DNA from 2 places in the Sneathiella sp. P13V-1 genome. Region 1 is predicted to be linked to the other one. Evidence: riboswitches for the same ligand, from Rfam matches in the RefSeq annotation. Region 1 holds a riboswitch; the other holds the start of a gene.
The links. A riboswitch is a leader RNA that binds a small molecule or an ion and turns the genes downstream of it on or off. The one in region 1 is predicted to bind glycine.
Positions count from the first base shown of each region.

Region 2: it holds a riboswitch for glycine, as region 1 does, so the genes downstream of both, GUA87_RS16395 (L-serine ammonia-lyase) here and gcvT (glycine cleavage system aminomethyltransferase GcvT) in region 1, are expected to answer to the same signal.

Region 1 is NZ_WYEU01000001.1:372,360-384,010, forward strand. Features, by position in the region: gene smc (chromosome segregation protein SMC) at 1-2,925, shown strand, start outside; gene GUA87_RS01855 (AtpZ/AtpI family protein) at 3,088-3,402, shown strand; gene GUA87_RS01860 (F0F1 ATP synthase subunit A) at 3,462-4,199, shown strand; gene GUA87_RS01865 (F0F1 ATP synthase subunit C) at 4,256-4,480, shown strand; gene GUA87_RS01870 (F0F1 ATP synthase subunit B') at 4,535-5,026, shown strand; gene GUA87_RS01875 (ATP F0F1 synthase subunit B) at 5,029-5,514, shown strand; gene gcvPB (aminomethyl-transferring glycine dehydrogenase subunit GcvPB) at 5,655-7,208, opposite strand; gene gcvPA (aminomethyl-transferring glycine dehydrogenase subunit GcvPA) at 7,201-8,550, opposite strand; gene gcvH (glycine cleavage system protein GcvH) at 8,550-8,924, opposite strand; gene gcvT (glycine cleavage system aminomethyltransferase GcvT) at 8,957-10,069, opposite strand; glycine riboswitch at 10,128-10,221, opposite strand; glycine riboswitch at 10,225-10,311, opposite strand; gene GUA87_RS01900 (PAS domain-containing protein) at 10,482-11,006, shown strand; gene GUA87_RS01905 (methyl-accepting chemotaxis protein) at 10,981-11,651, shown strand, end outside.
Region 2 is NZ_WYEU01000004.1:181,756-193,406, forward strand. Features, by position in the region: gene GUA87_RS16365 (methyl-accepting chemotaxis protein) at 1-861, shown strand, start outside; gene purU (formyltetrahydrofolate deformylase) at 907-1,761, opposite strand; gene GUA87_RS16375 (molybdopterin-guanine dinucleotide biosynthesis protein A) at 1,786-2,328, opposite strand; gene GUA87_RS16380 (VOC family protein) at 2,394-2,876, opposite strand; gene speD (adenosylmethionine decarboxylase) at 3,047-3,472, shown strand; gene speE (polyamine aminopropyltransferase) at 3,469-4,323, shown strand; gene GUA87_RS16395 (L-serine ammonia-lyase) at 4,328-5,806, opposite strand; glycine riboswitch at 5,936-6,021, opposite strand; gene GUA87_RS16400 (alanine racemase) at 6,110-7,246, opposite strand; gene GUA87_RS16405 (glycosyltransferase) at 7,362-8,537, shown strand; gene GUA87_RS16410 (hypothetical protein) at 8,558-8,914, opposite strand; gene GUA87_RS16415 (tetratricopeptide repeat protein) at 8,974-9,576, opposite strand; gene GUA87_RS16420 (acyl-CoA dehydrogenase family protein) at 10,207-11,418, opposite strand; gene GUA87_RS16425 (LysR family transcriptional regulator) at 11,516-11,651, shown strand, end outside.

The DNA.
Region 1 (11,651 bases):
GCGGAACTTCGCCTTCGTGCCGCAGAAGGAAATCTGGAACGGGTCGATGACGTCACGGGACAACTTGAAGTACAACTGGGTAGTTTAAAACGTCAGGCACGACAGGCCACACGCTATCGCAATATTTCTGGACATATCCGCACGGCGGAGGCGCTTCTTTATCTGAAACGACAGGAGATTGCCGAAGCTGCGCTGACAGAAGCCAAAGAAAAATATAAAGAGGCCAGCAGTGCTGTGGCAGAGCTGACGAAGCATGTGGCCCTTGCGCAAAATGCATCGCTTAAAGCCGGCGAAGCCCTTTCCCCTCTTCGCGAAGCCGAAGCGGCGACAACAGCCAAGTTGCAACGCCTGACGTTAGAGAAAGAACAAATCACCAGCGAAGAAGAGCGTATTCAGAAGACCAAGAAACAGCTTGAGGACCGAAAAAACCAGATCCAGAGCGATATGGAACGTGAAAAAACGCTGGAACAAGAAGCTGAAGAAGCGCTTGTGCGTCTGGAAAAAGAAGAAAAAGAAATTGTGGCACTTACGGCAACTACAAAGCCGGAAATCGAAAAAAGCAATGCCTTGATTTCTGAAAAACAACAACTGGTGCGCGAAACCCAGCAGGCACTGGATCATAAAACAGAAAGCCTCGCAGAAGAACGTGCGCGTCAAAACGCCTTGGAGCAACAGATACGCAATCTGGAGCAAAATCAGGAACGTCTTCAGAACCGGAAAAAAGAAACTGATAAAGAAATTCTGATTCTGCAAAATCAGCTCGCCAATATGGAAACCACTGACAACGCCTCCGATGAACTCAAAGGCCTGATTGCAAAACTGGACGATCTTAGTGTCCAGATTGAGAGCGCGGAAGAGAAACGTCAGGAAGCAGATCGTATTGAGCGCTCCCTTCGCGACAAACTTCGCCAGCAGGAAAAAGATCTAACAGCAACTGAGACCGAGATTAAAACTCTAGAGCGCATGATTGATCAGGGCCGCGATGGCAACTGGCGCCCTGTTGCGGATAATCTGAAAGTAAAAAGCGGGTATGAAAAGGCGCTCGGCGCGGCCCTTGGCGATGACCTGGATGCCCCGACCGATAACGGGGCGCCGTCCTTCTGGCAGATACGTGATGATTGCAAGATCTCTGCATCCGGATCATCGCTTCCAACTCTTGATCAATATGTAAAGGGATCGGATGAGCTTCACCTTCGCCTGAAGCATATTCTTGTGGCAGGAACTGTCGAGGAAGCTGCGAACGAGGCCTCAAATTTGTTGCCCGGATATCGTATCGTCACCAAGGAAGGTGACCTGTGGCGCTGGGATGGATATTCCCAAAAAGCGAGCGCCAAAACGGCAGCGACCATTCGGCTTGAGCAGAAAAACAGACTGCAGGAACTGCAAGCGGAGTTGGAAGAGAAATCACGCGCCACCTCTGCCATGGCAACTGAGCTTGAAGGAGCAGAGGAAAATCTGCAACTCCTTAAACAGCAGGAGCAGGAAGCCCGCGGCGCACGCCGTGATCTGGAAAAGCAACGGAACCAATTACAGTCGAAGGTTGCCGAGCAACAACGCGCCCTTAATGCAAAAACATCTCGTCTTGAAAGCCTTCAGGAAACCCAAAAAGAACAGGAAGTTGAGATCACTGACAGCGCTGGCAGCCTTAAGACCGCACGTGAAGACAGAACATCGCTTCCGGATTTGAGCGAATCACAAGCTGAAATTGAGCGCATGAAAAGCACACTGCGCGAATCTCGTGATGAAATAGGCGGGATGAGAAGCCGTTTGGACAGTAAAATCCGAGAAATGGCAATTAAGGAAGACCGCTTAAAATCAATCGCGTCGGAAAAAGAAAGCTGGCGTCGACGTGTGGCCAGCATGGCTGATCATTTCTCACAATTGGAAATTCGATTCTCCAGCACCGAACAGGATCTGGAAGCGCTAGAGAACAAACCGCAAGAACTCGCCCAGAAACGTGGTCAGATCATGGATGAACTGGCCCGCGCAGAAGGCGCGCGCGCACAAGCACGCGAGCATGTGGAAGAGGCCGAAGCTGTAAAAAACCAATGCGAAAGTGCGCTAAGGGAAGCTGAACATGCGCTTGGTCGCTGCCGCGAGGAGCGCGTGCGTTATGAGGCGGACAAGGAACATTGCGAAAGCGACATTCAATCTCTGGCACAACAAATTGCAGAGAAACTGGATTGCGCCCCAAAAGATATTCGACCCGCCTGCCAGATCAATCAGGAAGAAGAACTTCCGCCTATTGATGTAAGTGAGCGGAAAGTCGAGCGTTTAAAGAAAGAACGCGACGGCATGGGGCCCGTGAACCTTCGGGCTGAGATTGAAGCCGAAGAAGTTAATGAGCAACTGGAGACACTCCTGAATGAGCGTCAGGACCTTGAAGAAGCCATTGCTCGCTTACGGCAGGGAATTGCCAGCCTCAATAAGGAAGGCCGCGAACGACTGCTTGTCGCCTTCAAAAAAGTGGATGAACATTTTCAGACGCTATTCAAGGAAGTGTTCGGCGGTGGTTACGCCCATTTAAAACTAACCGAATCAGAAGACCCGCTGGCAGCCGGTCTTGAGATTATGGCTAGCCCGCCAGGCAAACGACTACAGCTGATGTCCTTGTTGTCGGGCGGGGAACAGGCCCTAACTGCTGTAGCCTTGCTTTTTGCTGTATTTTTGACCAATCCTGCTCCAATCTGTGTACTGGATGAGGTGGACGCCCCGCTGGACGATGTGAATGTGGAACGGCTCTGTAATCTTCTGGATACCATTTCAAAGGATTCGGCGACCCGATTCCTTGTAGTTACCCACCATCCTATCACCATGGCACGAATGGATCGCCTATTCGGTGTCACCATGGCGGAACGCGGAATTTCTCAATTGGTGTCTGTTGATCTGACAAGGGCACAATTAATGACAAATGAGGTCGCCTAAGCGCTTCGGGATCGGTTATTTCATGCCAGTTTGCCACAATATTCCAAACCTTACGAACAGGGCATGTTTGGACCTTGACAGCCTGATAGCCAGACCGTATGTTTCCCGCGCTTTCAGTAGGGGAACCGATATGTCATTAATTTTTCGTGAAAATGAAAAAAAATGACTGAACCGACCCCAAAGGAGAAAGAAGAATTTAGAGCTCGGCTTGAAAAGGCACGCCAGCAACACGAAAGTGGAACCTGGGACGGACGCCTGAAAGTGGAGCGAACCGGCGCAATAGGACGGGCTTGGCGACTTTCAGTCGAGATTTTAGCGGCCTTTCTTGTTTGTGGCGGTCTTGGCTGGTGGTTGGACCAATGGTTGGGCACTCAGCCGATTTTATTGCTGGTGTTTGTCGTGCTGGGTATGGTAGTTGGCGTCTATAACGTCTACAAAGTCGCCCGGGCAATGAACCCAGAGGATTTTGAAGATTAAGGGGCAGAGTGCAATCTCGGCCCTTTTAGTGTGGAACATATTAAGGCGGGAATAGTATCGTGGCAGAAGGTCAAAGCCCCTTAGCGCAGTTCGAAATTAAACGGCTCGTTGAATTGAATGCCGGTGGAGTGGATGTATCCTTCACCAACTCCTCCCTGTTCATGATTATTGCTGTTGCAGCAATCACCCTGTTCCTGACATGGAGCATGCGCGGACGGGCAATGGTCCCAGGCCGTATGCAATCACTCGCAGAACTCAGTTACGAGTTCATCGCCAATATGCTGAAGGAAAATGTCGGCTCCGAAGGCCGCAAGTATTTTCCATTCATCTTCTCCATTTTCATGTTTGTACTGTTCTGTAACCTGATCGGCATGATCCCTTACAGCTTTACAGTCACAAGCCACATCATCGTAACTTTCGGTTTGGCAGCATTGGTATTTGTTACCGTTACTCTGGTTGGTATTTTCCGCCACGGTTTCAAATTCCTGTCATTCTTCGTCCCAAGCGGCGTTCCTGCTGTCCTTTTGGTGATCCTGATCCCGATCGAAGTTATCTCATACTTCGTGCGTCCAATCAGTCTTTCTGTTCGTCTGTTTGCGAACATGCTGGCCGGTCACACGTTGATGAAGGTTTTTGGTGCATTTGTAATTGCACTCAGCTGGTGGGGTGGCTGGTTGCCTCTCGCCTTTATTTCGGCACTGACTGGTCTGGAATTCCTTGTGGCATTCCTGCAGGCTTACGTTTTCGCAATCCTGTCCTGTCTGTACCTGAATGATGCCGTTCATTTGCATCACTAAGTTTTTGATATTGTCTAAACAAATAGATTGTTCTTGTTGAAAGAAGGAAGATTATCATGGAAGTAGAAGCCGCTAAAATGATTGGTGCCGGTCTCGCGACTATCGCTCTGGCTGGTGTTGGTCTTGGTCTCGGTAACATCTTCGGATCTTACATCTCTGGTTCTCTGCGCAACCCTGCTGCAGCTCCGAAAGTATTCGGTAACGTTCTGCTGGCATTCGCCCTGACAGAAGCTGTTGCGCTGTTCGCGCTGGTTATTGCGTTCTTGATCCTGTTTGCCTAAGAACTTCAACAGTTACGTTGAAGTCCCTTAAACTCTAGGTATTTAGGAACGGGTATGCCGCAGTTAAATTTTGCAGACTTCCCACCACAGCTTGTGTGGCTGGCTATTAGCTTCATCGTCCTTTATGTGGCGATGGCGAAAGTAGCTGTGCCACGCATCGCAGAGGTACTGGAAAGTCGTCAGGACCGCATTGCCCGGGATTTGGACGAAGCCAAGCGCTTGAGTGAAGAATCCGATAAGGCAAAGGCGGAGTACGAAGCTGCGCTGGAAGAAGCTCGGGCAAAAGCCCACGGCATGGTTACCGAATTGAAGGCAACCTTGTCCAAAGAGCAGGAAGCCAGCCGTGTCGATCTTGAAGCCAAACTTGCTTCCAAATCTGCCGAAGCGGAGAAGTCCATTGCGGCAGCCAAGGATGAGGCACTGTCAAACGTGCGTCAGATCGCAGGTGAAGCTGCTAAGGCAACCGTCTCCAAACTTGTTTCCATTGATCTGGCAGACGGCGATGTCGATGCTGCGATCGAAGCAAGTGCGAAAGGGAGGGTTTGATCATGTTATCTGATCCTACTTTTTGGGTAGCCGTTGCTTTTGCTATTTTCATCGGGATCCTGCTTTATGTGAAGGTTCCAGGCATTATCGCCAAACAGCTGGATGATCGCGCAGAGCGCATCAAGAACGAACTTGATGAAGCTCAGAAACTGCGTGAAGACGCCCAGGCTATGTTTGCTGATTACCAGCGTCGCCAACGTGACGCCATGGCAACTGCCGAGGAAATTGTTGCAAAAGCCAAGGAAGATGCTGAAATCCTCCGTAAGGAGAGCGAAGCCGAGCTGGAAGCTACTCTGAAACGCCGTCAGGAAATGGCTGAAGCCAAAATCCGTCAGGCAGAAGAGAAAGCCCTGGCTGAAGTCCAGAGCCTTGCTGTTGATGTGGCTGTTGCCGCAGCAGAGAAGCTCATGAAGGAAAACATCAAGGCCAAAGAAGGCGGTGCCTTGATCGACCAGTCTATTAAAGATCTCGGCTCTCAGTTAAACTAAGCGATAGCCTGATACTAAAAAGAACCTCGCCTATGGCGGGGTTTTTTTTGGCCTATTCACAGCCCTGCATTTTCTGTACTTCTAGTGAACTAAAAAAAACCCCTGCCTTTCGACAGGGGTTAGTTTGGGAGCTCCAACGCCTAGTCGGCGTCGGAGGGGGTCCAGCGCAGCACGGGCTTACGGGCTGCACTGGTTTCATCCAGGCGCCGCCGAGGTGCGAAACGCGGTGCCTGGGTGAAGAAGTCTGGATCGTTCCCGGTCTGCGCTTTTGTCACCAGGTGACGCATGCTTCCGATAAACATATCCAGGGTTTCTTTGCTCTCACTTTCTGTTGGCTCAATCAGCATGGCGCCATGAACCACAAGTGGGAAATACATAGTCATTGGATGATAGCCTTCATCGATCATCGCCTTGGCGATATCAAGGGTAGTTACTCCAGTATCTTTCAAACTGCTATCGTCAAACAACGCTTCATGCATGCAGATCCCGTCAAATGGGGAATTGAGAATATCGTTGAGACCAACACGCACATAGTTGGCGTTCAAAACTGCATCCTCTGCAATCTGTTTAAGGCCGTCTGATCCGTGGCTTAGCATGTAAGCGAGGGCACGGATAAACATACCCATCTGCCCGTGGAAGCCTTTCATGCGGCCAAAGCTTGCTTCTGCGTCCCCTTCTACGTTTTCCTGAAGGCGATATTCATCTCCCTCTTTCACTACGTAAGGAACGGGAGCATAGGCCGCAAGTGCATCAGACAGAACAACTGGACCAGAACCCGGACCACCCCCGCCATGCGGTGTGGAGAAGGTTTTATGCAGATTGATATGCATCGCATCTACACCAAGATCTCCAACACGTGTACGGCCAAGAATGGCGTTCAGGTTTGCTCCGTCACAGTAGAAATAACCCCCGACACCATGAATAAGATCGGCGATTTCCTTCACGTCTGTTTCAAACAGTCCGCAAGTATTTGGATTTGTCAGCATAACGCCAGCCACATCCGGGCCGAGTTTTGCTTTAAAGGCTTCCATATCCATGCGTCCATCAGGACGGGCTTGAACTGGATCCACTTTATAACCACACAGAGCCGCAGTTGCCGGGTTTGTACCGTGCGCTGATTCTGGAACCAGAATGCGTGTACGGGCCTCTCCTTTTGCATCATGGGCCGCACGAATAGCCATCACACCGCATAGCTCACCGTGGGCACCCGCTGCGGGCGACATGGCAACCGCTGGCATGCCAGTGATGGTCTTCAGCCACTCACCAAGATCATGGATAAGCTCCAGCGCGCCCTGAACTGTTTCTGTTGGCTGCAAAGGGTGAATATCACCCAGCCCCATAATTCGCGCAGATTTCTCATTAATGCGCGGGTTATGCTTCATGGTACAGGAACCAAGAGGATAGAAACCGGCATCAATAGAATAGTTCTGACGGCTAAGACGCACATAATGGCGTAGCACCTGAGGTTCAGACAAATCTGGCAGACCAATAGCACCTTCACGATCCAGACCACCAAGGCGACTTTTTACCGCTTTGGGTTCAGGCAGATCGACACCGATACGTCCAGGTTCCCCTTGATCAAAGATCAAAGGTGTTTCCAGATTAAGTGCTTTGTTCCCTGTGAAGGTTTCAACCAGATCTGATTCTGTATCTGACGCTTCGGGGCGTGTTGGTCGTCCTACATTATTAAGCATCGACAATCTCCTTCAGCGCAGAAACAAACTGATCAATTTCCTCATCAGTAGACGTTTCAGTGACAGCCACCAGCAGAAGGTGCTTCGCTCCTTCCACATCCGGCATCAGACGAGAGACAGGAACACCGCCCAAAATCTCTTGCTCAGCCAGTTTTCCAACAACCTCTTCTGCGTCTACAGGCAAACGCAGAGTAAATTCATTGAAGAAACTGTCATTCACAAGCTCCACGCCTCTAAGAGCGGTAAGTTTGTCAGCCGTATCCGCAGCCAGCGCATGATTAACCTGCGCCAGTTTTGTAAATCCGGTTTCACCAAGCAAGCTCATGTGAATGCTAAAAGCGAGTGAGCAAAGACCTGCATTTGTACAGATATTACTTGTCGCTTTTTCACGGCGAATATGCTGTTCACGCGTGGACAATGTCAGAACGAAACCTCGGTTTCCTTCCTGATCCACTGTTTCACCGCACAGGCGACCAGGCATCTGGCGCACATATTTCTGGCGTGTCGCGAACAGCCCAACATATGGCCCGCCATATGACAGTGGCACACCAATTGACTGACCTTCACCGACAACAATATCGGCGCCCATTGCACCTGGTGATTTAACGGCTCCCAACGAGACAACCTCGGTAACAACCACAACCAGAAGCGCACCAACTTCATGACAGGCGTCTGCAAGATCGCTTAAGTCCTGAAGGCGGCCAAAGAAGTCAGGGTTTTGTACAACAACACAAGCAATCTCTTTGGAAAGCCCGCTGGTCAGATCTTCACCACCATCTGTCGCAACAGGTAATGATTCAGCGGAAAACTCAGTGAACTGAAGTGTTGTGTCAGTGACCTGCCTATAGTGGGGGTGAAGGTTACCTGACAGAATAGCTTTTTTACGGCGTGTGGCACGACATGCCATCAAAACCGCTTCCGCACAGGCAGTTGCCCCGTCATACATGGACGCGTTGGCCACATCCATACCAGTGATCATGGCAACCTGTGTCTGAAACTCAAACAGGGCCTGCAATGTGCCCTGACTGATTTCCGGCTGGTAAGGTGTATAGGCTGTCAAAAACTCTGACCGCTGGATCAGATGATCAACAACTGTCGGAACATGGTGGCGATAGGCACCACCGCCAATGAAAAAAGGTATACCGGCCGGAGACAGGTTTTTCCGTCCGTAGGCGTGCATGCGACGATCAACTTCCAGTTCAGTTTTATGCGTCGGCAGATCAAGTAAACCTTCCACACGTGCACTGGCCGGAATATCGGCGAACAGATCGTCTACTGATCCAACACCAACTTTTTCCAGCATCTCCCGCCGCTGCTCAGCGGTATGGGGCATATATCTCATTAGGCAAGACCTTTTACATATTCCTGATACGCAGCTTCATCCATCAGACCATCAGCTTCACTTGCGTCACTGACTTTCAGTTTCGCAAACCAGCCATCGCCTTCAGCGTCCTCATTAACCTGAGACGGGTTATCTTCAAGGCCTTCGTTCACCTCAACCACTTCACCAGTGATCGGAGCGTAAACTTCAGAGGCGGCCTTTACACTTTCAACAACGGCCAGCTCATCGCCTTTACTCATTTCCGCGCCAACTTCAGGCACTTCAACAAATACGACATCGCCCAGTTGTTCCTGCGCATAGTTACTGATGCCAACAGTAGCTGTTTCGCCATCAATGCTGACCCACTCGTGATCTTCAGTGTATTTCTTTGTCATAGTCTCATTCCTGTAATTTGAGAGGAGCCGCGTTATTCACCGCGATAATAACGTTGTTCAACAAATGGCATCTTCGCCACTTTTGCGGGTCGCGCTTTACCGCGAACCATCAATTGAATGTCTGTCCCAACGGCAGAAAGTTCCAACGGAACGTAACCCATGGCAACAGGCGCCTGCATTGTGGGCCCAAAACCACCAGACGTGATTTCGCCAACAATGTTACCGTCCATATCGGCAATTTCCGTATGCTCACGTGCAGGTGCACGGCCTTCCGGCAAAATGCCAACGCGTTTCATGGCAGGTTTTTCTGCGATCTGTTTAAGGATCACATCAGCGCCTGGGAAATTGGCTTCTTCCCGGCGACGTTTTGCAATGGCCCAAAGAAGGGTTCCCATAACCGGCGTTGTTTCCTGCGTGAGATCGTGACCATAAAGGCAAAGCCCGGCTTCCAGTCTTAGGGAATCTCTTGCACCCAGACCAATAGGGGCAACCTCATCTTCTGCCAACAATTTACGGCAAATCATTTCCGCCTCAGATGAAGGCATGGAAATCTCATAGCCATCCTCGCCTGTATAGCCGGAGCGTGTCACAAAGCAGGCGACGCCTGCAATATCGAGTTCCCGATATGTCATAAAAGGCATTGTGGTGACTGCGTCGTTAAAGCGCGCCAAAACATCAGCTGCTTTTGGCCCCTGCAGAGCCACGAGAGAGCGGTCTTCCAGAACTTCAACTGTTGCTTCGCCCGCAAGGCCCGTTTTGAAAATTTCGATATCCTGTTCCTTACAAGCGGCGTTCACCACAACAAACAGGTCATTTTCGCGGCGAGTAACAATAAGGTCGTCCATAATGCCGCCCCGAACATTTGTCAGGAAACTGTAGCGCATTTGCCCCGCTTCCAGCCCCTGAATATCACCAGGCAAGAGTTTTTCAATGGATTTAGCTGGGTCATCACCTTTAATGACAACCTGCCCCATATGGGAAACGTCAAACAGACCAGCGGCATCCCGCGTGTGCAGATGTTCTTTCATAATGCCGTCAGGATACTGCACAGGCATGTCATAACCTGCAAATGGAACCATTTTACCACCTAGTTCCACATGCAAATCATAAAGAGCGGTACGTAATGCTTGCTGATTATCGCCCATATGTTTCTCACTCCATAAAACAGAATCGTTTACATCCGCAAATTTGCGGAACGACCCCCTCTGTCTTATGGACCTGAGAGATTTAACCCTGCCTTGGCAGTGGGCCTACCCCCTTCGGTGAGACACGCTAAATAGCTGTCTTCTTTCCAGAGTTCCATCCTCCTGCGGTCCGGGTGCCTGAGAGTTTCCGGGGCGGTTGCTCCTTCGGCGATGGGCTTGACCATCTCTCCCGCAGGGATCATCTGAATGTGGCCCTTATAATAGTGTAGAAGTTCATTCTGTCAAACGGCTTCACATCCAAAATGACAGTTAAGACGATAGCTTTAAAATAGTAGTATTAATGCTTACCAAGCGTTAACCAATTTCATGAATTATAGGGCCTCCGTAAATCTAGTCGATGTGGTGAAATTTAATGAGACCCAGCACCGAGCTCACGGGACAGGAACGTACCTTGGGTGAAAAAGAAATTATCGTTAGCAAAACAGACCTGACTGGCAAGCTGACATATGCAAATAAAACCTTCCTCAACATCTCCGGATATACCGAAGAAGAAATACTGGGTGTTCAGCACAATCTGATCCGCCACCCTGACATGCCGAGAGCGATCTTCAAGTTCTTGTGGGACCGCCTTGAAGCTGGCGAAGAAGTATTCGCCTACGTCATCAACCAATCTAAAAACGGAGATCATTATTGGGTGTTAGCCCATGTCACCCCGTCCAAAGACCCACAAGGTAACGTGGTTGGATATCACTCCAACAGACGCGCCGTAGATAAAGAACTGATTAAAAACGTGATTATACCTGTATATGCCTCTTTAGCAGATATTGAAAATTCTGCGTCATCGCCAAGGGAAGGCTTGGAAGCCTCGACTGCAGCCCTATATGACTTTGTTGATTCAAAAGGAGGCAACTATGACAAGTGGATCTTCTCACTTTAAAATGGCGATCATTTTTATCGTTGCTTCTGTTGCAACCGCAATTGTTCTTTTTCTGTCTAATCTTCTGTCAGATAGTACAATGCTACAGGCTATTGTTACCCTTGTTGCGTTTGTTATTCCGGCGGCGGCGGCAACTGTCTTCTGGCGAAAAGGTAGAAAAGCTGAACAGGAACGTGACAACATGCGCTCTTTCTTGGAAGCGCGTGCCAGTGAATTGGCGGGCGATGGGCCAGCGCGCATTACGTCCAGTCTTGACGATGAAATAAAGCGCACCACAGAGATTTGTCTGGATATCTGTAAAGGTAATTTTGAAAATCGTATTCGCCATATCACCCCTGGCGGGGAGCTAGAAGATATGCAGTGGGCGATTAATGAACTTGTGGACAGAACCGATGCGTTTATGCGCGAAGCGGAGGCGTCTATGGAGCATGTATCGCAGCAAAAATACTATCGCCGGATTATTTCATTGGATATGCAAGGTTCTTACAAACGTACCGCTGATGCAATCAACGCCTGCACCGAATCCTTTGAAGAGCGACTCACCCGATTTGATGGTGTTATTCAAAAATTTGAAAACGGCATCTGGGAACTTTCCAACAAGATCTCTGAAACATCTACTGAGCTGCAAGATACAGCCGACACGCT
Region 2 (11,651 bases), on a different contig from region 1:
GAGAAGGCCGCGCGCGCAGAGAGAATTACTGCGATTATCAAAGAATTTGAAAGTCGTATCTCATCCATTATGGAAACATTGACTGGATCAGCAAATCAGTTGCAGGTTACAGCCAATGACCTTGTAGCAACGGCTGATGGAACCCGTAATCTGTCAGGTGATGTATCTGTCGCCTCGCAAGAAGCCTCTTCAAATGTTCAGACTGTGGCTTCTGCAGCAGAAGAACTGTCAGCTTCAATTGGTGAAATATCACGTCAGGTAACACAGGCAACTGATGTCTCTGAAGAAGCTGTCTCTGAAGCTGAAAGTACAACTACTTCGGTTGGAGATTTGGCTAATGCTGCCAAGAAAATCAGTGAAGTTGTTGAAATGATCAGTGACATTGCTGGGCAGACAAATCTACTCGCTTTAAACGCTACGATTGAAGCGGCTCGGGCTGGTGATGCAGGTAAAGGTTTTGCCGTAGTGGCATCAGAGGTGAAAAGTCTGGCGACGCAAACTGCACGGGCAACTGAGGAAATCGCTCAGCAAATCGATGGAATGCAAAATGCAACTAATGGCGCAGTTGAGGCCATTAGTAAGATCGGAGATGTGATCCGTACCATTCGTGAGGCCACTGTTGGGATTTCCTCAGCTGTGAATGAGCAGAATGCAGCAACGACTGAAATTTCCAGAAGTGTGCAAGAAGCGTCGAATGGTACCTCTCAAGTAAACGCCAAAATTAGCGAGGTTTCAGAGAAGTCTGAAGAAACCGGTCAGGCGGCGAATAATGTACTGTCTGCATCAGAGGCTTTGGAAAGTCTGTCTAAAGACCTGAATGGCGTAATTGATAGCTTCCTGAACGATATCAGAGCTGCTTAGTCAACTTCAGCAGTTATGGGAAAGGCAGCCGTTCGGCTGCCTTTTTTATTTGAAAACGACTGTTTTTTGACCGTTCAACATAACCCGATTTTCAAGGTGCATTTTTACGGCACGAGCAAGAACACGGCTTTCCACATCGCGGCCAGTCGCCACAAGGTCATCAGCGGTCATTGAATGGGTTACTCGCTCTGTTTCCTGCTCAATGATTGGGCCTTCATCCAGATCAGGGGTCACATAGTGAGCCGTTGCGCCGATAAGTTTCACACCACGTTCATGGGCCTGATGGTAAGGCTTGGCGCCCTTGAAACTGGGCAGAAACGAATGATGGATATTGATAATGCGGCCAAATAACCGATTAGATAAATTATCAGACAAAATCTGCATGTAGCGGGCAAGAACAACCAGATCCGCATCTTTCTCAAAACTCAGCTTCAATAATTTTTCTTCTACGTCAGCTTTGTTCTCCCTGGTTACGGGCCAATGGTAGTAGGGGATACCCTCGACTTCCGCGGTTTTTTGACTGTCTTCATGGTTCGAGACAATGGCGACAACTTCTGCGTTAAGCCACCCAACACGAATTTGATAGAGCAGATGAAGCAATGCATGATCGAATTTGGAGACCATAGCGATGATGCGTGGTTTTCTAGCGGCATCACTTAACCCAACCTTCATCTGAAAACGTTCAACAGCTGGTGTTAAAGCATGTTCTAGCTTTTCTTTTGTAGTTTCAGCGGGCGCTGCAAACGCAATTCGCATAAAAAATCGATCTGTTTGCTTGTCCCAGAACTGATTACTTTCAGTGATATTGCATCCATTAGCTGCAAGTTCAGTGGTTATGGCAGCCACAATTCCGGGTTTGTCTTCGCATGACAGGTTCAAGATGAAGTTTTGTTCAGGCATGTTATCAAACTCAAGTTGTCTTATTCATTGTTTTGATTTGTTTGGGGCAGGTGCTTTTACGCAATTGCGATGACCTTGCGGAAATATGAGAACCTGATGAGAAAAAGAAGCGCCATCACTTAGCGTGACAGATTCAAAACCCATGGTGCTAATCAGATCCAGGAAGGTGAGGCTTTCTGCAACGCCACTTTTTGCAAAAATGGGTGTGGTCCTTGCACTAACTGATAGATCAGCGAGAAGCGCCCGTGCCCTGTAAATTGTATTCAAGTACCCTTCCTGTTTGGAAATGATCATGAGTTTGGTTGATTGTCCACCTTTGGCGAAAACTGAGTAAGGGGATTCATACTGCTGGTTTTGTTGACCACTTTTGATCCCGATTATGAAACCCACCCGGCGCTTCTTATTGACATCCTTTAGTGTGGGAACTCGTGCGCAATAGGCCTCGATTTGCTGCGGGGCAGGGTAGTAATATCCTATATAACGATCATTTGTCTGAGCGTAAGAAGAATTCGCCAGCGCAAAAAAAGCCGCTGCAGAAATTACTATGCTTTTGAAAGTGATGCCCATGCGTCCCGTCCCATAAATTGAAACATGGTTTTTGCATATAGGACAGGACGGGGCAACAGTGGAATTTAAGAAACCTCTGCCATCCAGTCATTTAAGATGTTTTTGGCTCTTTTTTTTGCCTCTTCGAGGGTGTCTGCCTCTTTTCCTTCTACTGGGGCTGTCAGTTCAATGACATACCCGTTGGGATCTCTGAAATAGATAGATTCAATAAACCCATGGTCTGCAACACCTCTGGTTTCAATGCCAGCGGCTTTCCCTTTTTCAAACATGTTCATCATATCGTCATAAGCAACCTCAAGGGCGATATGTAAGTCATAATCATGTTGTTCTTTAAAGTCGAACTCCATACCTGGAACTTCAAAAAATGCGAGACATGACCCATCATCCATTTGATAGAATGTATGAAGCGCATTTGTTGAGCGGCCAGTCTTTGTCTCCCCAATGGGAAACGCATTGACCAACGGCAGGCCAAGGAAGTCTTCGTAGAAGGCTCGTGTTTCCTCAGAGTTGCGACAGCGATACGCGTTGTGATGTAGCCCTTTAATCATGCTATAATCCTTAGTCGTTTCGCACCCCGTGCCCTATATTTGAGAACAAACTAGCCGAAGATCAACCCTTCAATTGAAAAGCTGTCGATTTTCCTTGTAATCCGGCGGTTTTTTAGCGATAAGGCGCAAAATTTTAGATCCTCCATAAAACTTACCGGTAAGCAGAAAACATGGAAAAAACATCAGATGTGATCAGGCTTGATCCCGCTACTGAGCAGGATTTGAAGCCGGACTATTTTGTCCAGAAGGACGGCATTGTCTTTGCGGGTACACATTTGATAGTAGATCTTTGGGATGCTGAGAATCTAAATGATGCTCAGTTGATCGAAAAAACCCTAAAAGAATGTATCAAAGAAGCGCAAGCTACTTTACTGCATTTCCATATTCACGCGTTTGAGCCAAACGGTCTTTCCGGTGTTGCTGTGCTTGCTGAAAGTCACATCAGTTTTCATTCATGGCCGGATCAAGGGTATATGGCGCTTGATATCTTTATGTGTGGTAAGGCCAAGCCACACAAGTGCATTCCTATTCTAAAACAGGCCTTCAAACCGAAATCGATCCAGATCAATGACCTGAAAAGGGGAGTAATTGGATGATTGAGGTTTTTGACGAGAACTTACACTCTGGCGTAAATCTCGCACTGGAAGTAGGGGAGATTTACTATCGGGAAAAAACGGATCTGCAGGATCTGATGATTTTCGAAAATCCCCGTTTCGGCAGAGTCATGTCACTGGATGGTGCTGTTCAAACCACGGAAAAAGACGAGTTTATTTATCACGAAATGTTTGTACATGTGCCAGTGCTGGCGCATGGCAATGTGAAACGTATCCTGATTATCGGTGGTGGTGATGGCGGCGCTGCGCGCCAAGCCATGAAATACAAGAATGTGGATGTCACACTTGTGGATATTGACCGTACTGTCATTGATCTTTCGATCAAATATATGCCTAGCGTAAGCGGCGGAGCCTTCGAAGATCCGCGGATGAACCTTGTTGTTGCGGACGGTTGCAAATTCGTCAAGGAAACAGACGAAAAATGGGATGTTATCGTCGTCGATTCAACGGATCCACATGGCCCGGGTGAAGTTCTTTTTACTCAAGAGTTTTATACTGACTGTAAAAGCTGCTTAAGCGATGGCGGTATTATTGTGACCCAAAACGGGGTCCCATTTGTTCAATCAGATGAACTTCGCAATAGCTATGATCGCTTTGGAACTATTTTTGAGGACGTGAGTTTCTATATGGCGACAATCCCGAGCTATGTCGGTGGACCGTTGGCCTTCGGATGGGCGACAGATAACCCTCGCCTGCGGAAACTGGATCTGGGAGTGCTGGCTGACCGGTATTTAGCGGCGGAAATCAAAACGGATTATTACACTCCTGAAATTCATCAGGCGTCTTTCGTTCTGCCGCTTTATGTTCAGAAGGTTTTGACTGAAGAAAAATAGCGGTTCAGCATTCTACCACATTCACAGCTAGGCCTCCTTGTGAGGTCTCCTTATATTTGCTGAGCATGTCGAGACCTGTCTGACGCATGGTTTCAATCACCTCGTCAAGTGATACAACATGTTGACCATCGCCAGACAAGGCTAAACGGGCAGCATTAATCGCCTTCATAGCCCCCATGGTATTGCGCTCAATACAGGGAATTTGAACCAAACCGCCGATTGGATCACAGGTGAGGCCCAGATTGTGCTCCATTCCAATTTCAGCCGCGTTTTCAACTTGTTCGTTCGTGCCGCCAAGAACCGCTGTTAGTGCGCCCGCTGCCATCGAGCAGGCAACACCCACTTCTCCCTGGCATCCCATTTCTGCAGCGGAGATGGAAGCACGCTTTTTATAAATCGACCCAATCGCGGCGGCCGTCAGCAGGAAGTTCCTGGTGCCTTCTTGCGTAGCGCCAATACAGAAGCGTTGGTAATATTTGAGAACGGCCGGGATCACACCAGCCGCGCCATTTGTCGGGGCTGTAACGACACGGCCCCCCGCTGCATTCTCTTCATTTACCGCAAGAGCGTAGAGATTGACCCAATCGAGCACAGTGAGCGGGTCACGTGAGGCCCGCTCAGGGTTAGCCATCAGTTCTGAGTACAGGCTTGGTGCGCGTCGTTTAACGTCCAATCCACCAGGCAGAATACCCTCTGTTTCACATCCTCGCTGGATGCAATTGATCATGGCATCCGCAACTGAATCGACAAATTCCAGTGTCTCTGTTTCCTCTCGCCAGCAGCTCTCGTTCTCCAGCATAATTTCGGCGATAGAGAGGCCGGTCTCCTTTCCGATCGCCAACAATTCATCCGCAGAAGTGAACGGGTGGGGAAGAGAAATATTGTGGCCTTTTGTTTCAGCCCGGTCCCCTTCATCATGGGTTACGACATATCCGCCACCCACTGAGAAATAGTCCTTGGTCGCTATTTGGTTGCCATCTGAATCAAAGGCGTAAAACCGCATTCCGTTAGAATGTTCAGGAAGCATTTTGTCTTTTAGGAAGAGAAGATGTTCCTCTTCGTGGAATTCAATCAGCTTGAGCCCCAATAGGTTCAGCCGTTTCTGTTGCCTGATGTTTTCCAGCGTAAGTGGGATGCTTTCAGGAACGACTTTCGAAGGGCGTTCGCCGCTTAGCCCCAGCATTATGGCAAGGTCAGTACCGTGCCCATGTCCGGTGAGAGCAAGAGAGCCATATAATTCGACAATCACACGGTAAGTTTTTTCCAGAATATTTTTTCCGGACAGTAAATCAACAAATCGTTTTGCGGCACGCATGGGCCCCACAGTATGAGAAGAGGAGGGGCCAATACCAATGGTATAGAGATCCGTGACAGAGATGTTGACTTCCAGCTGGGAGCTTTCGACAGGTTTAATTTCCCTGCGCCAATGGGGCACAACGGGTGTGACGTTACCGGGGGTCTGAATTTTTGTATCTTCTGTCATTGCGGCATCCTTTAAAAAATACCGCCAAACGGTATCTCCTTGATGCCCCCTCTGTCCGTTTACCTGAAAGATTACCGCTTTAAAGCGGCTTACCTCTTCGGTGGGGCACAAGCCCTCTCTCCAGAGTTCTGATCACTGACAGTACGGGTGCCTGAAAGTTTCCGGGGCGGTTGCTCCTTCGGCGTCGGAAGACCGATCTCTCCCATCAGTGATATCCAGATATCATTACTACTTATACCGTTCAGGCTAAGAGGCAAATTGAAATCGGTCAAGCGATATAAGATAACAACTTAGTCAGCCAGTTCACCAACCGTTGCAACGCTCATATGTTCCATCAACCGAAGAAGGACTACTTAAAAGTTGATATTCATTGTAAGCGGCCGCAGTAATGCACGCGTGGTTAGGTAAAATACGCACCTGACTTCCAATTGGAAAATCGTCCAATTGATACTCAAGCCCATCCAAAGAGATCAACCCATGTTCTTGATTCATGCTCGAAATATACAAATTATCAATTGGCTTGCCGGTTTTTGCGTGACAGATTTGGCCGAAATGTTTGTTGCCCATTTCGTTCACTTTTCCTGGATCGGCAGATAACGCAAGGCTTCCTGCGTCTAAAAGTAGGCGATTATGTGTTTTGTTATGGCTTATGACTGTTGAAAGAACAGATATGGCAATGTCCGATTTTTCACAAACATTCAGCGCTTCCATGACAAGATCCTGAAAGACATAAACGCCTGCACGTACTTCGGTAATGCCTTTGAAATCATCAGCAAAAGTAGCGGTTGGAGTCGAACCGACGCTGACTATTGGGCAAGGAAGCCCGGCTTCGCGAATTCTTGAAGCCGCTGTTGTAATGCCGATCTTTTCGTCGATTGCAACTTGTTTAATAGCAGCAATATCATTGGCAGCATATGAGCCCCCTGAATGGGTCATTACTCCAGCAAGAGACACTCCGTTTTGATCATTGATGAAGGTTGCAAGAGGTAGAAGAGCATCATCATCTGCTTTAATTCCTGCACGCTTACCATCACAATCGATTTCGATCAGGCATGGGAAACTGGTATTCAGTTTTATTGCTGCATCAGCAATCTGTTTTGCGCCCTCTATATGATCAAGAATAAGGGTAATTTGAGCCCCCCGATCCTGTAGTTTTTTAAGACGAATGAGTTTATGCGGCGTAGCAGATACCGCATAGAGAATATCGCCGTATCCCCCTTCGAAGAAATACTCCGCTTCGGCAATTGTGGAGACCGTTATCGAAGCATCAGGCCCTACAGGTTTGATTTGCTTGGCAATCTGCAAGGATTTGCACGTTTTCAAATGAGGGCGCAACTGAACAGAATGCAGATCAAGTTTATCCTGTAATCGCTTGATATTTCTTCTCATTATATCTTCGTCAAGCAATAGGGTTGGGGTGTCTAATTCTTCCAATGTCATCTGCATCACATAAATTGCCTGTTTCAATAACAACACGATATTGCAAAACTAGCTGTAGAATGTTTCTATCAAATTCTCAACAGATTGCTTGGCAAATATACAATAAGGTGGGATCGTGGGGCGTATTCTTTTTGGATCTGAATTTGGGGCCAATCTCGGCCACATCTACCCTATGCTCCGGTTGGCGGACAGGCTTAGACAACGCGGGAATCACGACATAATTTTCGCCGTCAGAAACCCGCTACAGGCAACTGAAAAAATCAAAAGCCATGGCTACAAAGTTCTTCAAGCCCCTTTTTGGACAGTTCCGCCAATTAAGGACATCAACAAACTTCCCACTGCCAGATATACAGATGTTCTGGCAAGACAGGGTTTTGGTTTGACGGGACGTTTGGAAAATTTAGCAAGCGCATGGATCGATCTTGTTGAGACCATTGATGCAGACCTCGTTATTGCGGATCATAGCCCCTGTCTCAGTTTTGCCATGCGCGGCACGCGTCCAATGATCAATATGGGGAACGGGTTTACCTTGCCGCCAAGCTCCGTTGAAGAATATCCGAGACTTCAAAAAAGAGCCGATTTGATTGTTGAAGAAAAGCAGCTTTTAGGAGTTTTCCAAAAAGCAGCAGAAAAACTGGGGATAAGGCCGTTGGAAAGACTGCCTCAGATTTTTGATACAGAAGGCGCATTTGTTGTGACTGTTCCCGAGATGGACGCTTATGCGGATCTTCGCACCGAAGAATATGTGGGGCCTATTGAAGACCACCTTGAACCATGTGAAGGTTTGGGGCCGGAAAGAGTATTTTTATACATGGCTTACACGGCCAAAGGGGCTCAAAAAACCATCGAAGCCGTCAAGCAGTCGGGTGTACCTGCAACCCTATTTGTGAGAAGTGCACCGTTAGAATTTTTAAATAAATATCAAAGTGATAAGATGGAAATGTTGCGGGAGCCTGCTGATTTCTCAAAAGTTATTCCAGCTTCCAGCCTTGTCATTCACTCCGGGGGTGGGGGTACCTCCACCACTTGCATGCTCGCTGGAAGACCTCAGATAATTTGCCCATCTCATTTGGAAACCAGGCTGAATTGTGCGGCTATTACCAGGCAAAATGTCGGCTACCGAATTTCTTCAGAAAGTTCAGTTGACGAAATCGCAACCCTGATAAAAGAGGCGGTAGAAGACATTCAACTACAGGAACGCGCCCTCCACCTCGCCAAGAAACTGGATGGCGAGGACTGGAAAAACGGCCTGGATATCATCTGCGACAAAGCCGAAGAGCTTATTGCCTGATTACTTTAGTAGTTCGAATATTATTTGGCAATTGCACCATATTTAAGAACCCATAAAGGCAGAAAAGCCGCAACTTCTCGGCTTTGTCCATCAAGCTCGATGGCAAACTGGCTTTCCTTCAGGTCAATTCGGACAATGCGTCCGTTGAAGTGACATCTTTCTACTGTACCTTGCGGGTTCATAAAGCCTTCGATGTCTTTATCGAGGGCGATTTCAGGAAGCATGCCATTGAGCAGCAGGCCATTGAGAGACCAATTTTCAGTCCCAAATGTATGTTCGCCTAATGTGACCTGTAAAACGGGATTGTAGACGCGAAAAGAGCCGCGTTGTTCAAATCTGTTTGGAACACTTTCGTTCAGTTGCGAGGTATGAAGCATATTTTTCTCCGACTAAAAAAGGTCATCTGAAAAACTCATTCGCAACCTTCATGCCAGTTCTACTGAACAGGTTCTCGAAGTTTATGCCAGGCTTCTACGCGCTGTTGAACTTCTACAATTTGCTCTTCAGTGAGGTCTTCTTTGAGGCGGTCAGATAGTCTGTTTACACGTTTTATTGTTGTCGGATTTTTAACCGTTTCAGCCGCTAAAATCAGCCATTTTAAGGCTTCGAGCTTGTCTTGTTTAACGAAACGACCTTCTGCGTAAATTGTCGCGACGGCTATTTGACTTAAGGAATCCCCTGCATCCGCTTTGGGTAAGTGTTTCAATAATTCCCTTTTATGTAAGCGGGTGATTTTTGCCTGAACCTTCTCTGACATACCCAATGCATGAGGATAATTTTGCCGGGCGGCAAGTTCATACCACTTGAGCGCGGAAAAAAGATCTCTTGGAATACCTTGCCCATTTTCCAGCATAACGGCGACATTAAACTGAGCGTCCGCATCCCCATTTTGGGCTGCCTTTAGCCAGATCTCATAAGCCTTCTGATATGCTCCTTGTTTAAAGGCTGATGCGCCGCTGGTGCTTTCGGCATTTGCGTGTTGGAAAGTGACAATTAGTGACACTGTCAGACATAAAGACAGAAGTAGGCGCGTTGTCATTTTCTATTCCCTATGTCTCCAGCAATAGCTTTGATGCTTGGAAATTGCATTAGTTGAAATACGCGAAATCAGCGTATGATTCGAAGTAATTCTTACTTAAGAAGTGCCCGGCTCTTCATATTACACGTTTAGGTTAAGCGCTTTTACGACGTATTTCGAGAATTTTCCTGAAAATACAAAAAATGTATCATATTCGTAATAATGTGTCAGTGTATTGCTAATATATTGTTCATAAATGACAAAAAAGAGAAAAAAATGATGAAATGTCAAAAATGACAATTTGTCATTGTGTGAGGTTTGTGCTATAAAATAGGGGAGCTTGATAATCGGGCGATTAAAGATCCGGGAAGGGCTCAACGGTAGAACCGAGTTATATAATAATAAGGAGGAAATGCCTGATTTAGTGATACTGGATCAGGGGTCGTCAACCTCCAGATCACCTAACCGCCGAGAAGAGCAGGGGGCTGATCTATGACAGATATAGGTAGGCCAATAACAATAAAAACAAAATGGTCTATGATGTTGAAACCCTAGTCCTCAGGACAGGGTTTTTTCTTTGCCCGAATAGCATGCAAAAAAAGAGGCCGCCGTAAACGGCGACCCTAATTAAATCACTTGGCTTTTTTATAGTTATCCAGCGTATCGTTGTACGATTTGCTTGCCGAGTGAATTCATATGAACTTGGTCTGGACCGTCCGCAAAGCGAACTGTTCTTGCATAAGCGAAAGCTTCCGCAAGGAAGGTATCCTGACTTAATCCCATCGCACCATGCGCTTGAATAGCACGATCAATTACGGTTTGTGCCATATTTGGTGCAACGATTTTGATCATCGCGATAAGGTCTTTAGCATCCTTATATGTACCTTCATCCATTTTCTCTGCCGCACGCATTGTAAGTAGGCGGGCTTGCTCGATTTCACAGATAGATTTGGCAATGTCTTCACGAATGGAACCTTGTTCGCTGATTTTCTTGCCAAAAGCGACACGGCTATCCACGCGTTTACACATCAATTCCAAGGCACGTTGAGCGCAACCAATAAGACGCATGCAGTGGTGAATACGACCAGGGCCAAGACGACCTTGCGCAATGGCAAAACCATCCCCTTCTTCACAAATCAGGTTTGTTGCTGGAACGCGGACATTCTCGAAAAGAATCTCTGCATGCCCATGCGGGGCATCGTCAGAACCGAAGACTTTCATTGGGCGCAAAAGGGTGACGCCTGGAGTATCTTTAGGGACGAGGATTTGAGATTGTTGGCGATGCCGATCTGCACTTGGATCCGTCTTACCCATTAGAATGAAAATCTTACAGCGCGGATCTGGCGCGCCACTGATCCACCATTTGCGGCCATTGATGACATACTCGTCACCATCTCTTGTTATGGAACATTCAATATTGGTAGCGTCGGAAGAGGCGACTTTGGGCTCAGTCATGGCAAAGGCGGATCTGATCTCACCCTCCAGCAGAGGAAGCAGCCATTTCTGTTTCTGTTCTTCCGTACCGTAACGCGCCAATACTTCCATGTTACCAGTATCAGGTGCGCTACAGTTAAACACTTCAGCGCCAATCAAGGAACGTCCCATAACTTCACAGATGGGGGCGTATTCAAGATTTGTAAGCCCGCTACCGTATTCGTTGAACTCCGCAAGAAATAGATTCCAAAGTCCTTCAGCTTTCGCCTTAGCTTTCAGCTCTTCCATAATTGGGGGAATGGTCCAGCGGTCGTCAGCATTTTCTATATGTTCGATATACGCTTCTTCCGCATCGTAAACATGGGCTTCCATAAAAGCTTCGACGCGCTCTTTAAGCTCTTGTGCCTTAGGGGAAATGTCAAATGCCATGCCTGCTTCCTTTGATGACTTGAATTGATGCGAATATAACTGCTTGCATAACATTCTGGAAATTTATAATTGATATATATTGGTATAAATTTGATGAATGATGAATATGGACCTCAATCTCTTTACTGTTTTTGTCTCTATATATGAAACTAGAAACCTTACGGAAACAGCACGCCGTCTCCACAAAACTCAGCCTGCGGTAAGCAACGCACTGGGGAGATTAAGAGTTGAAG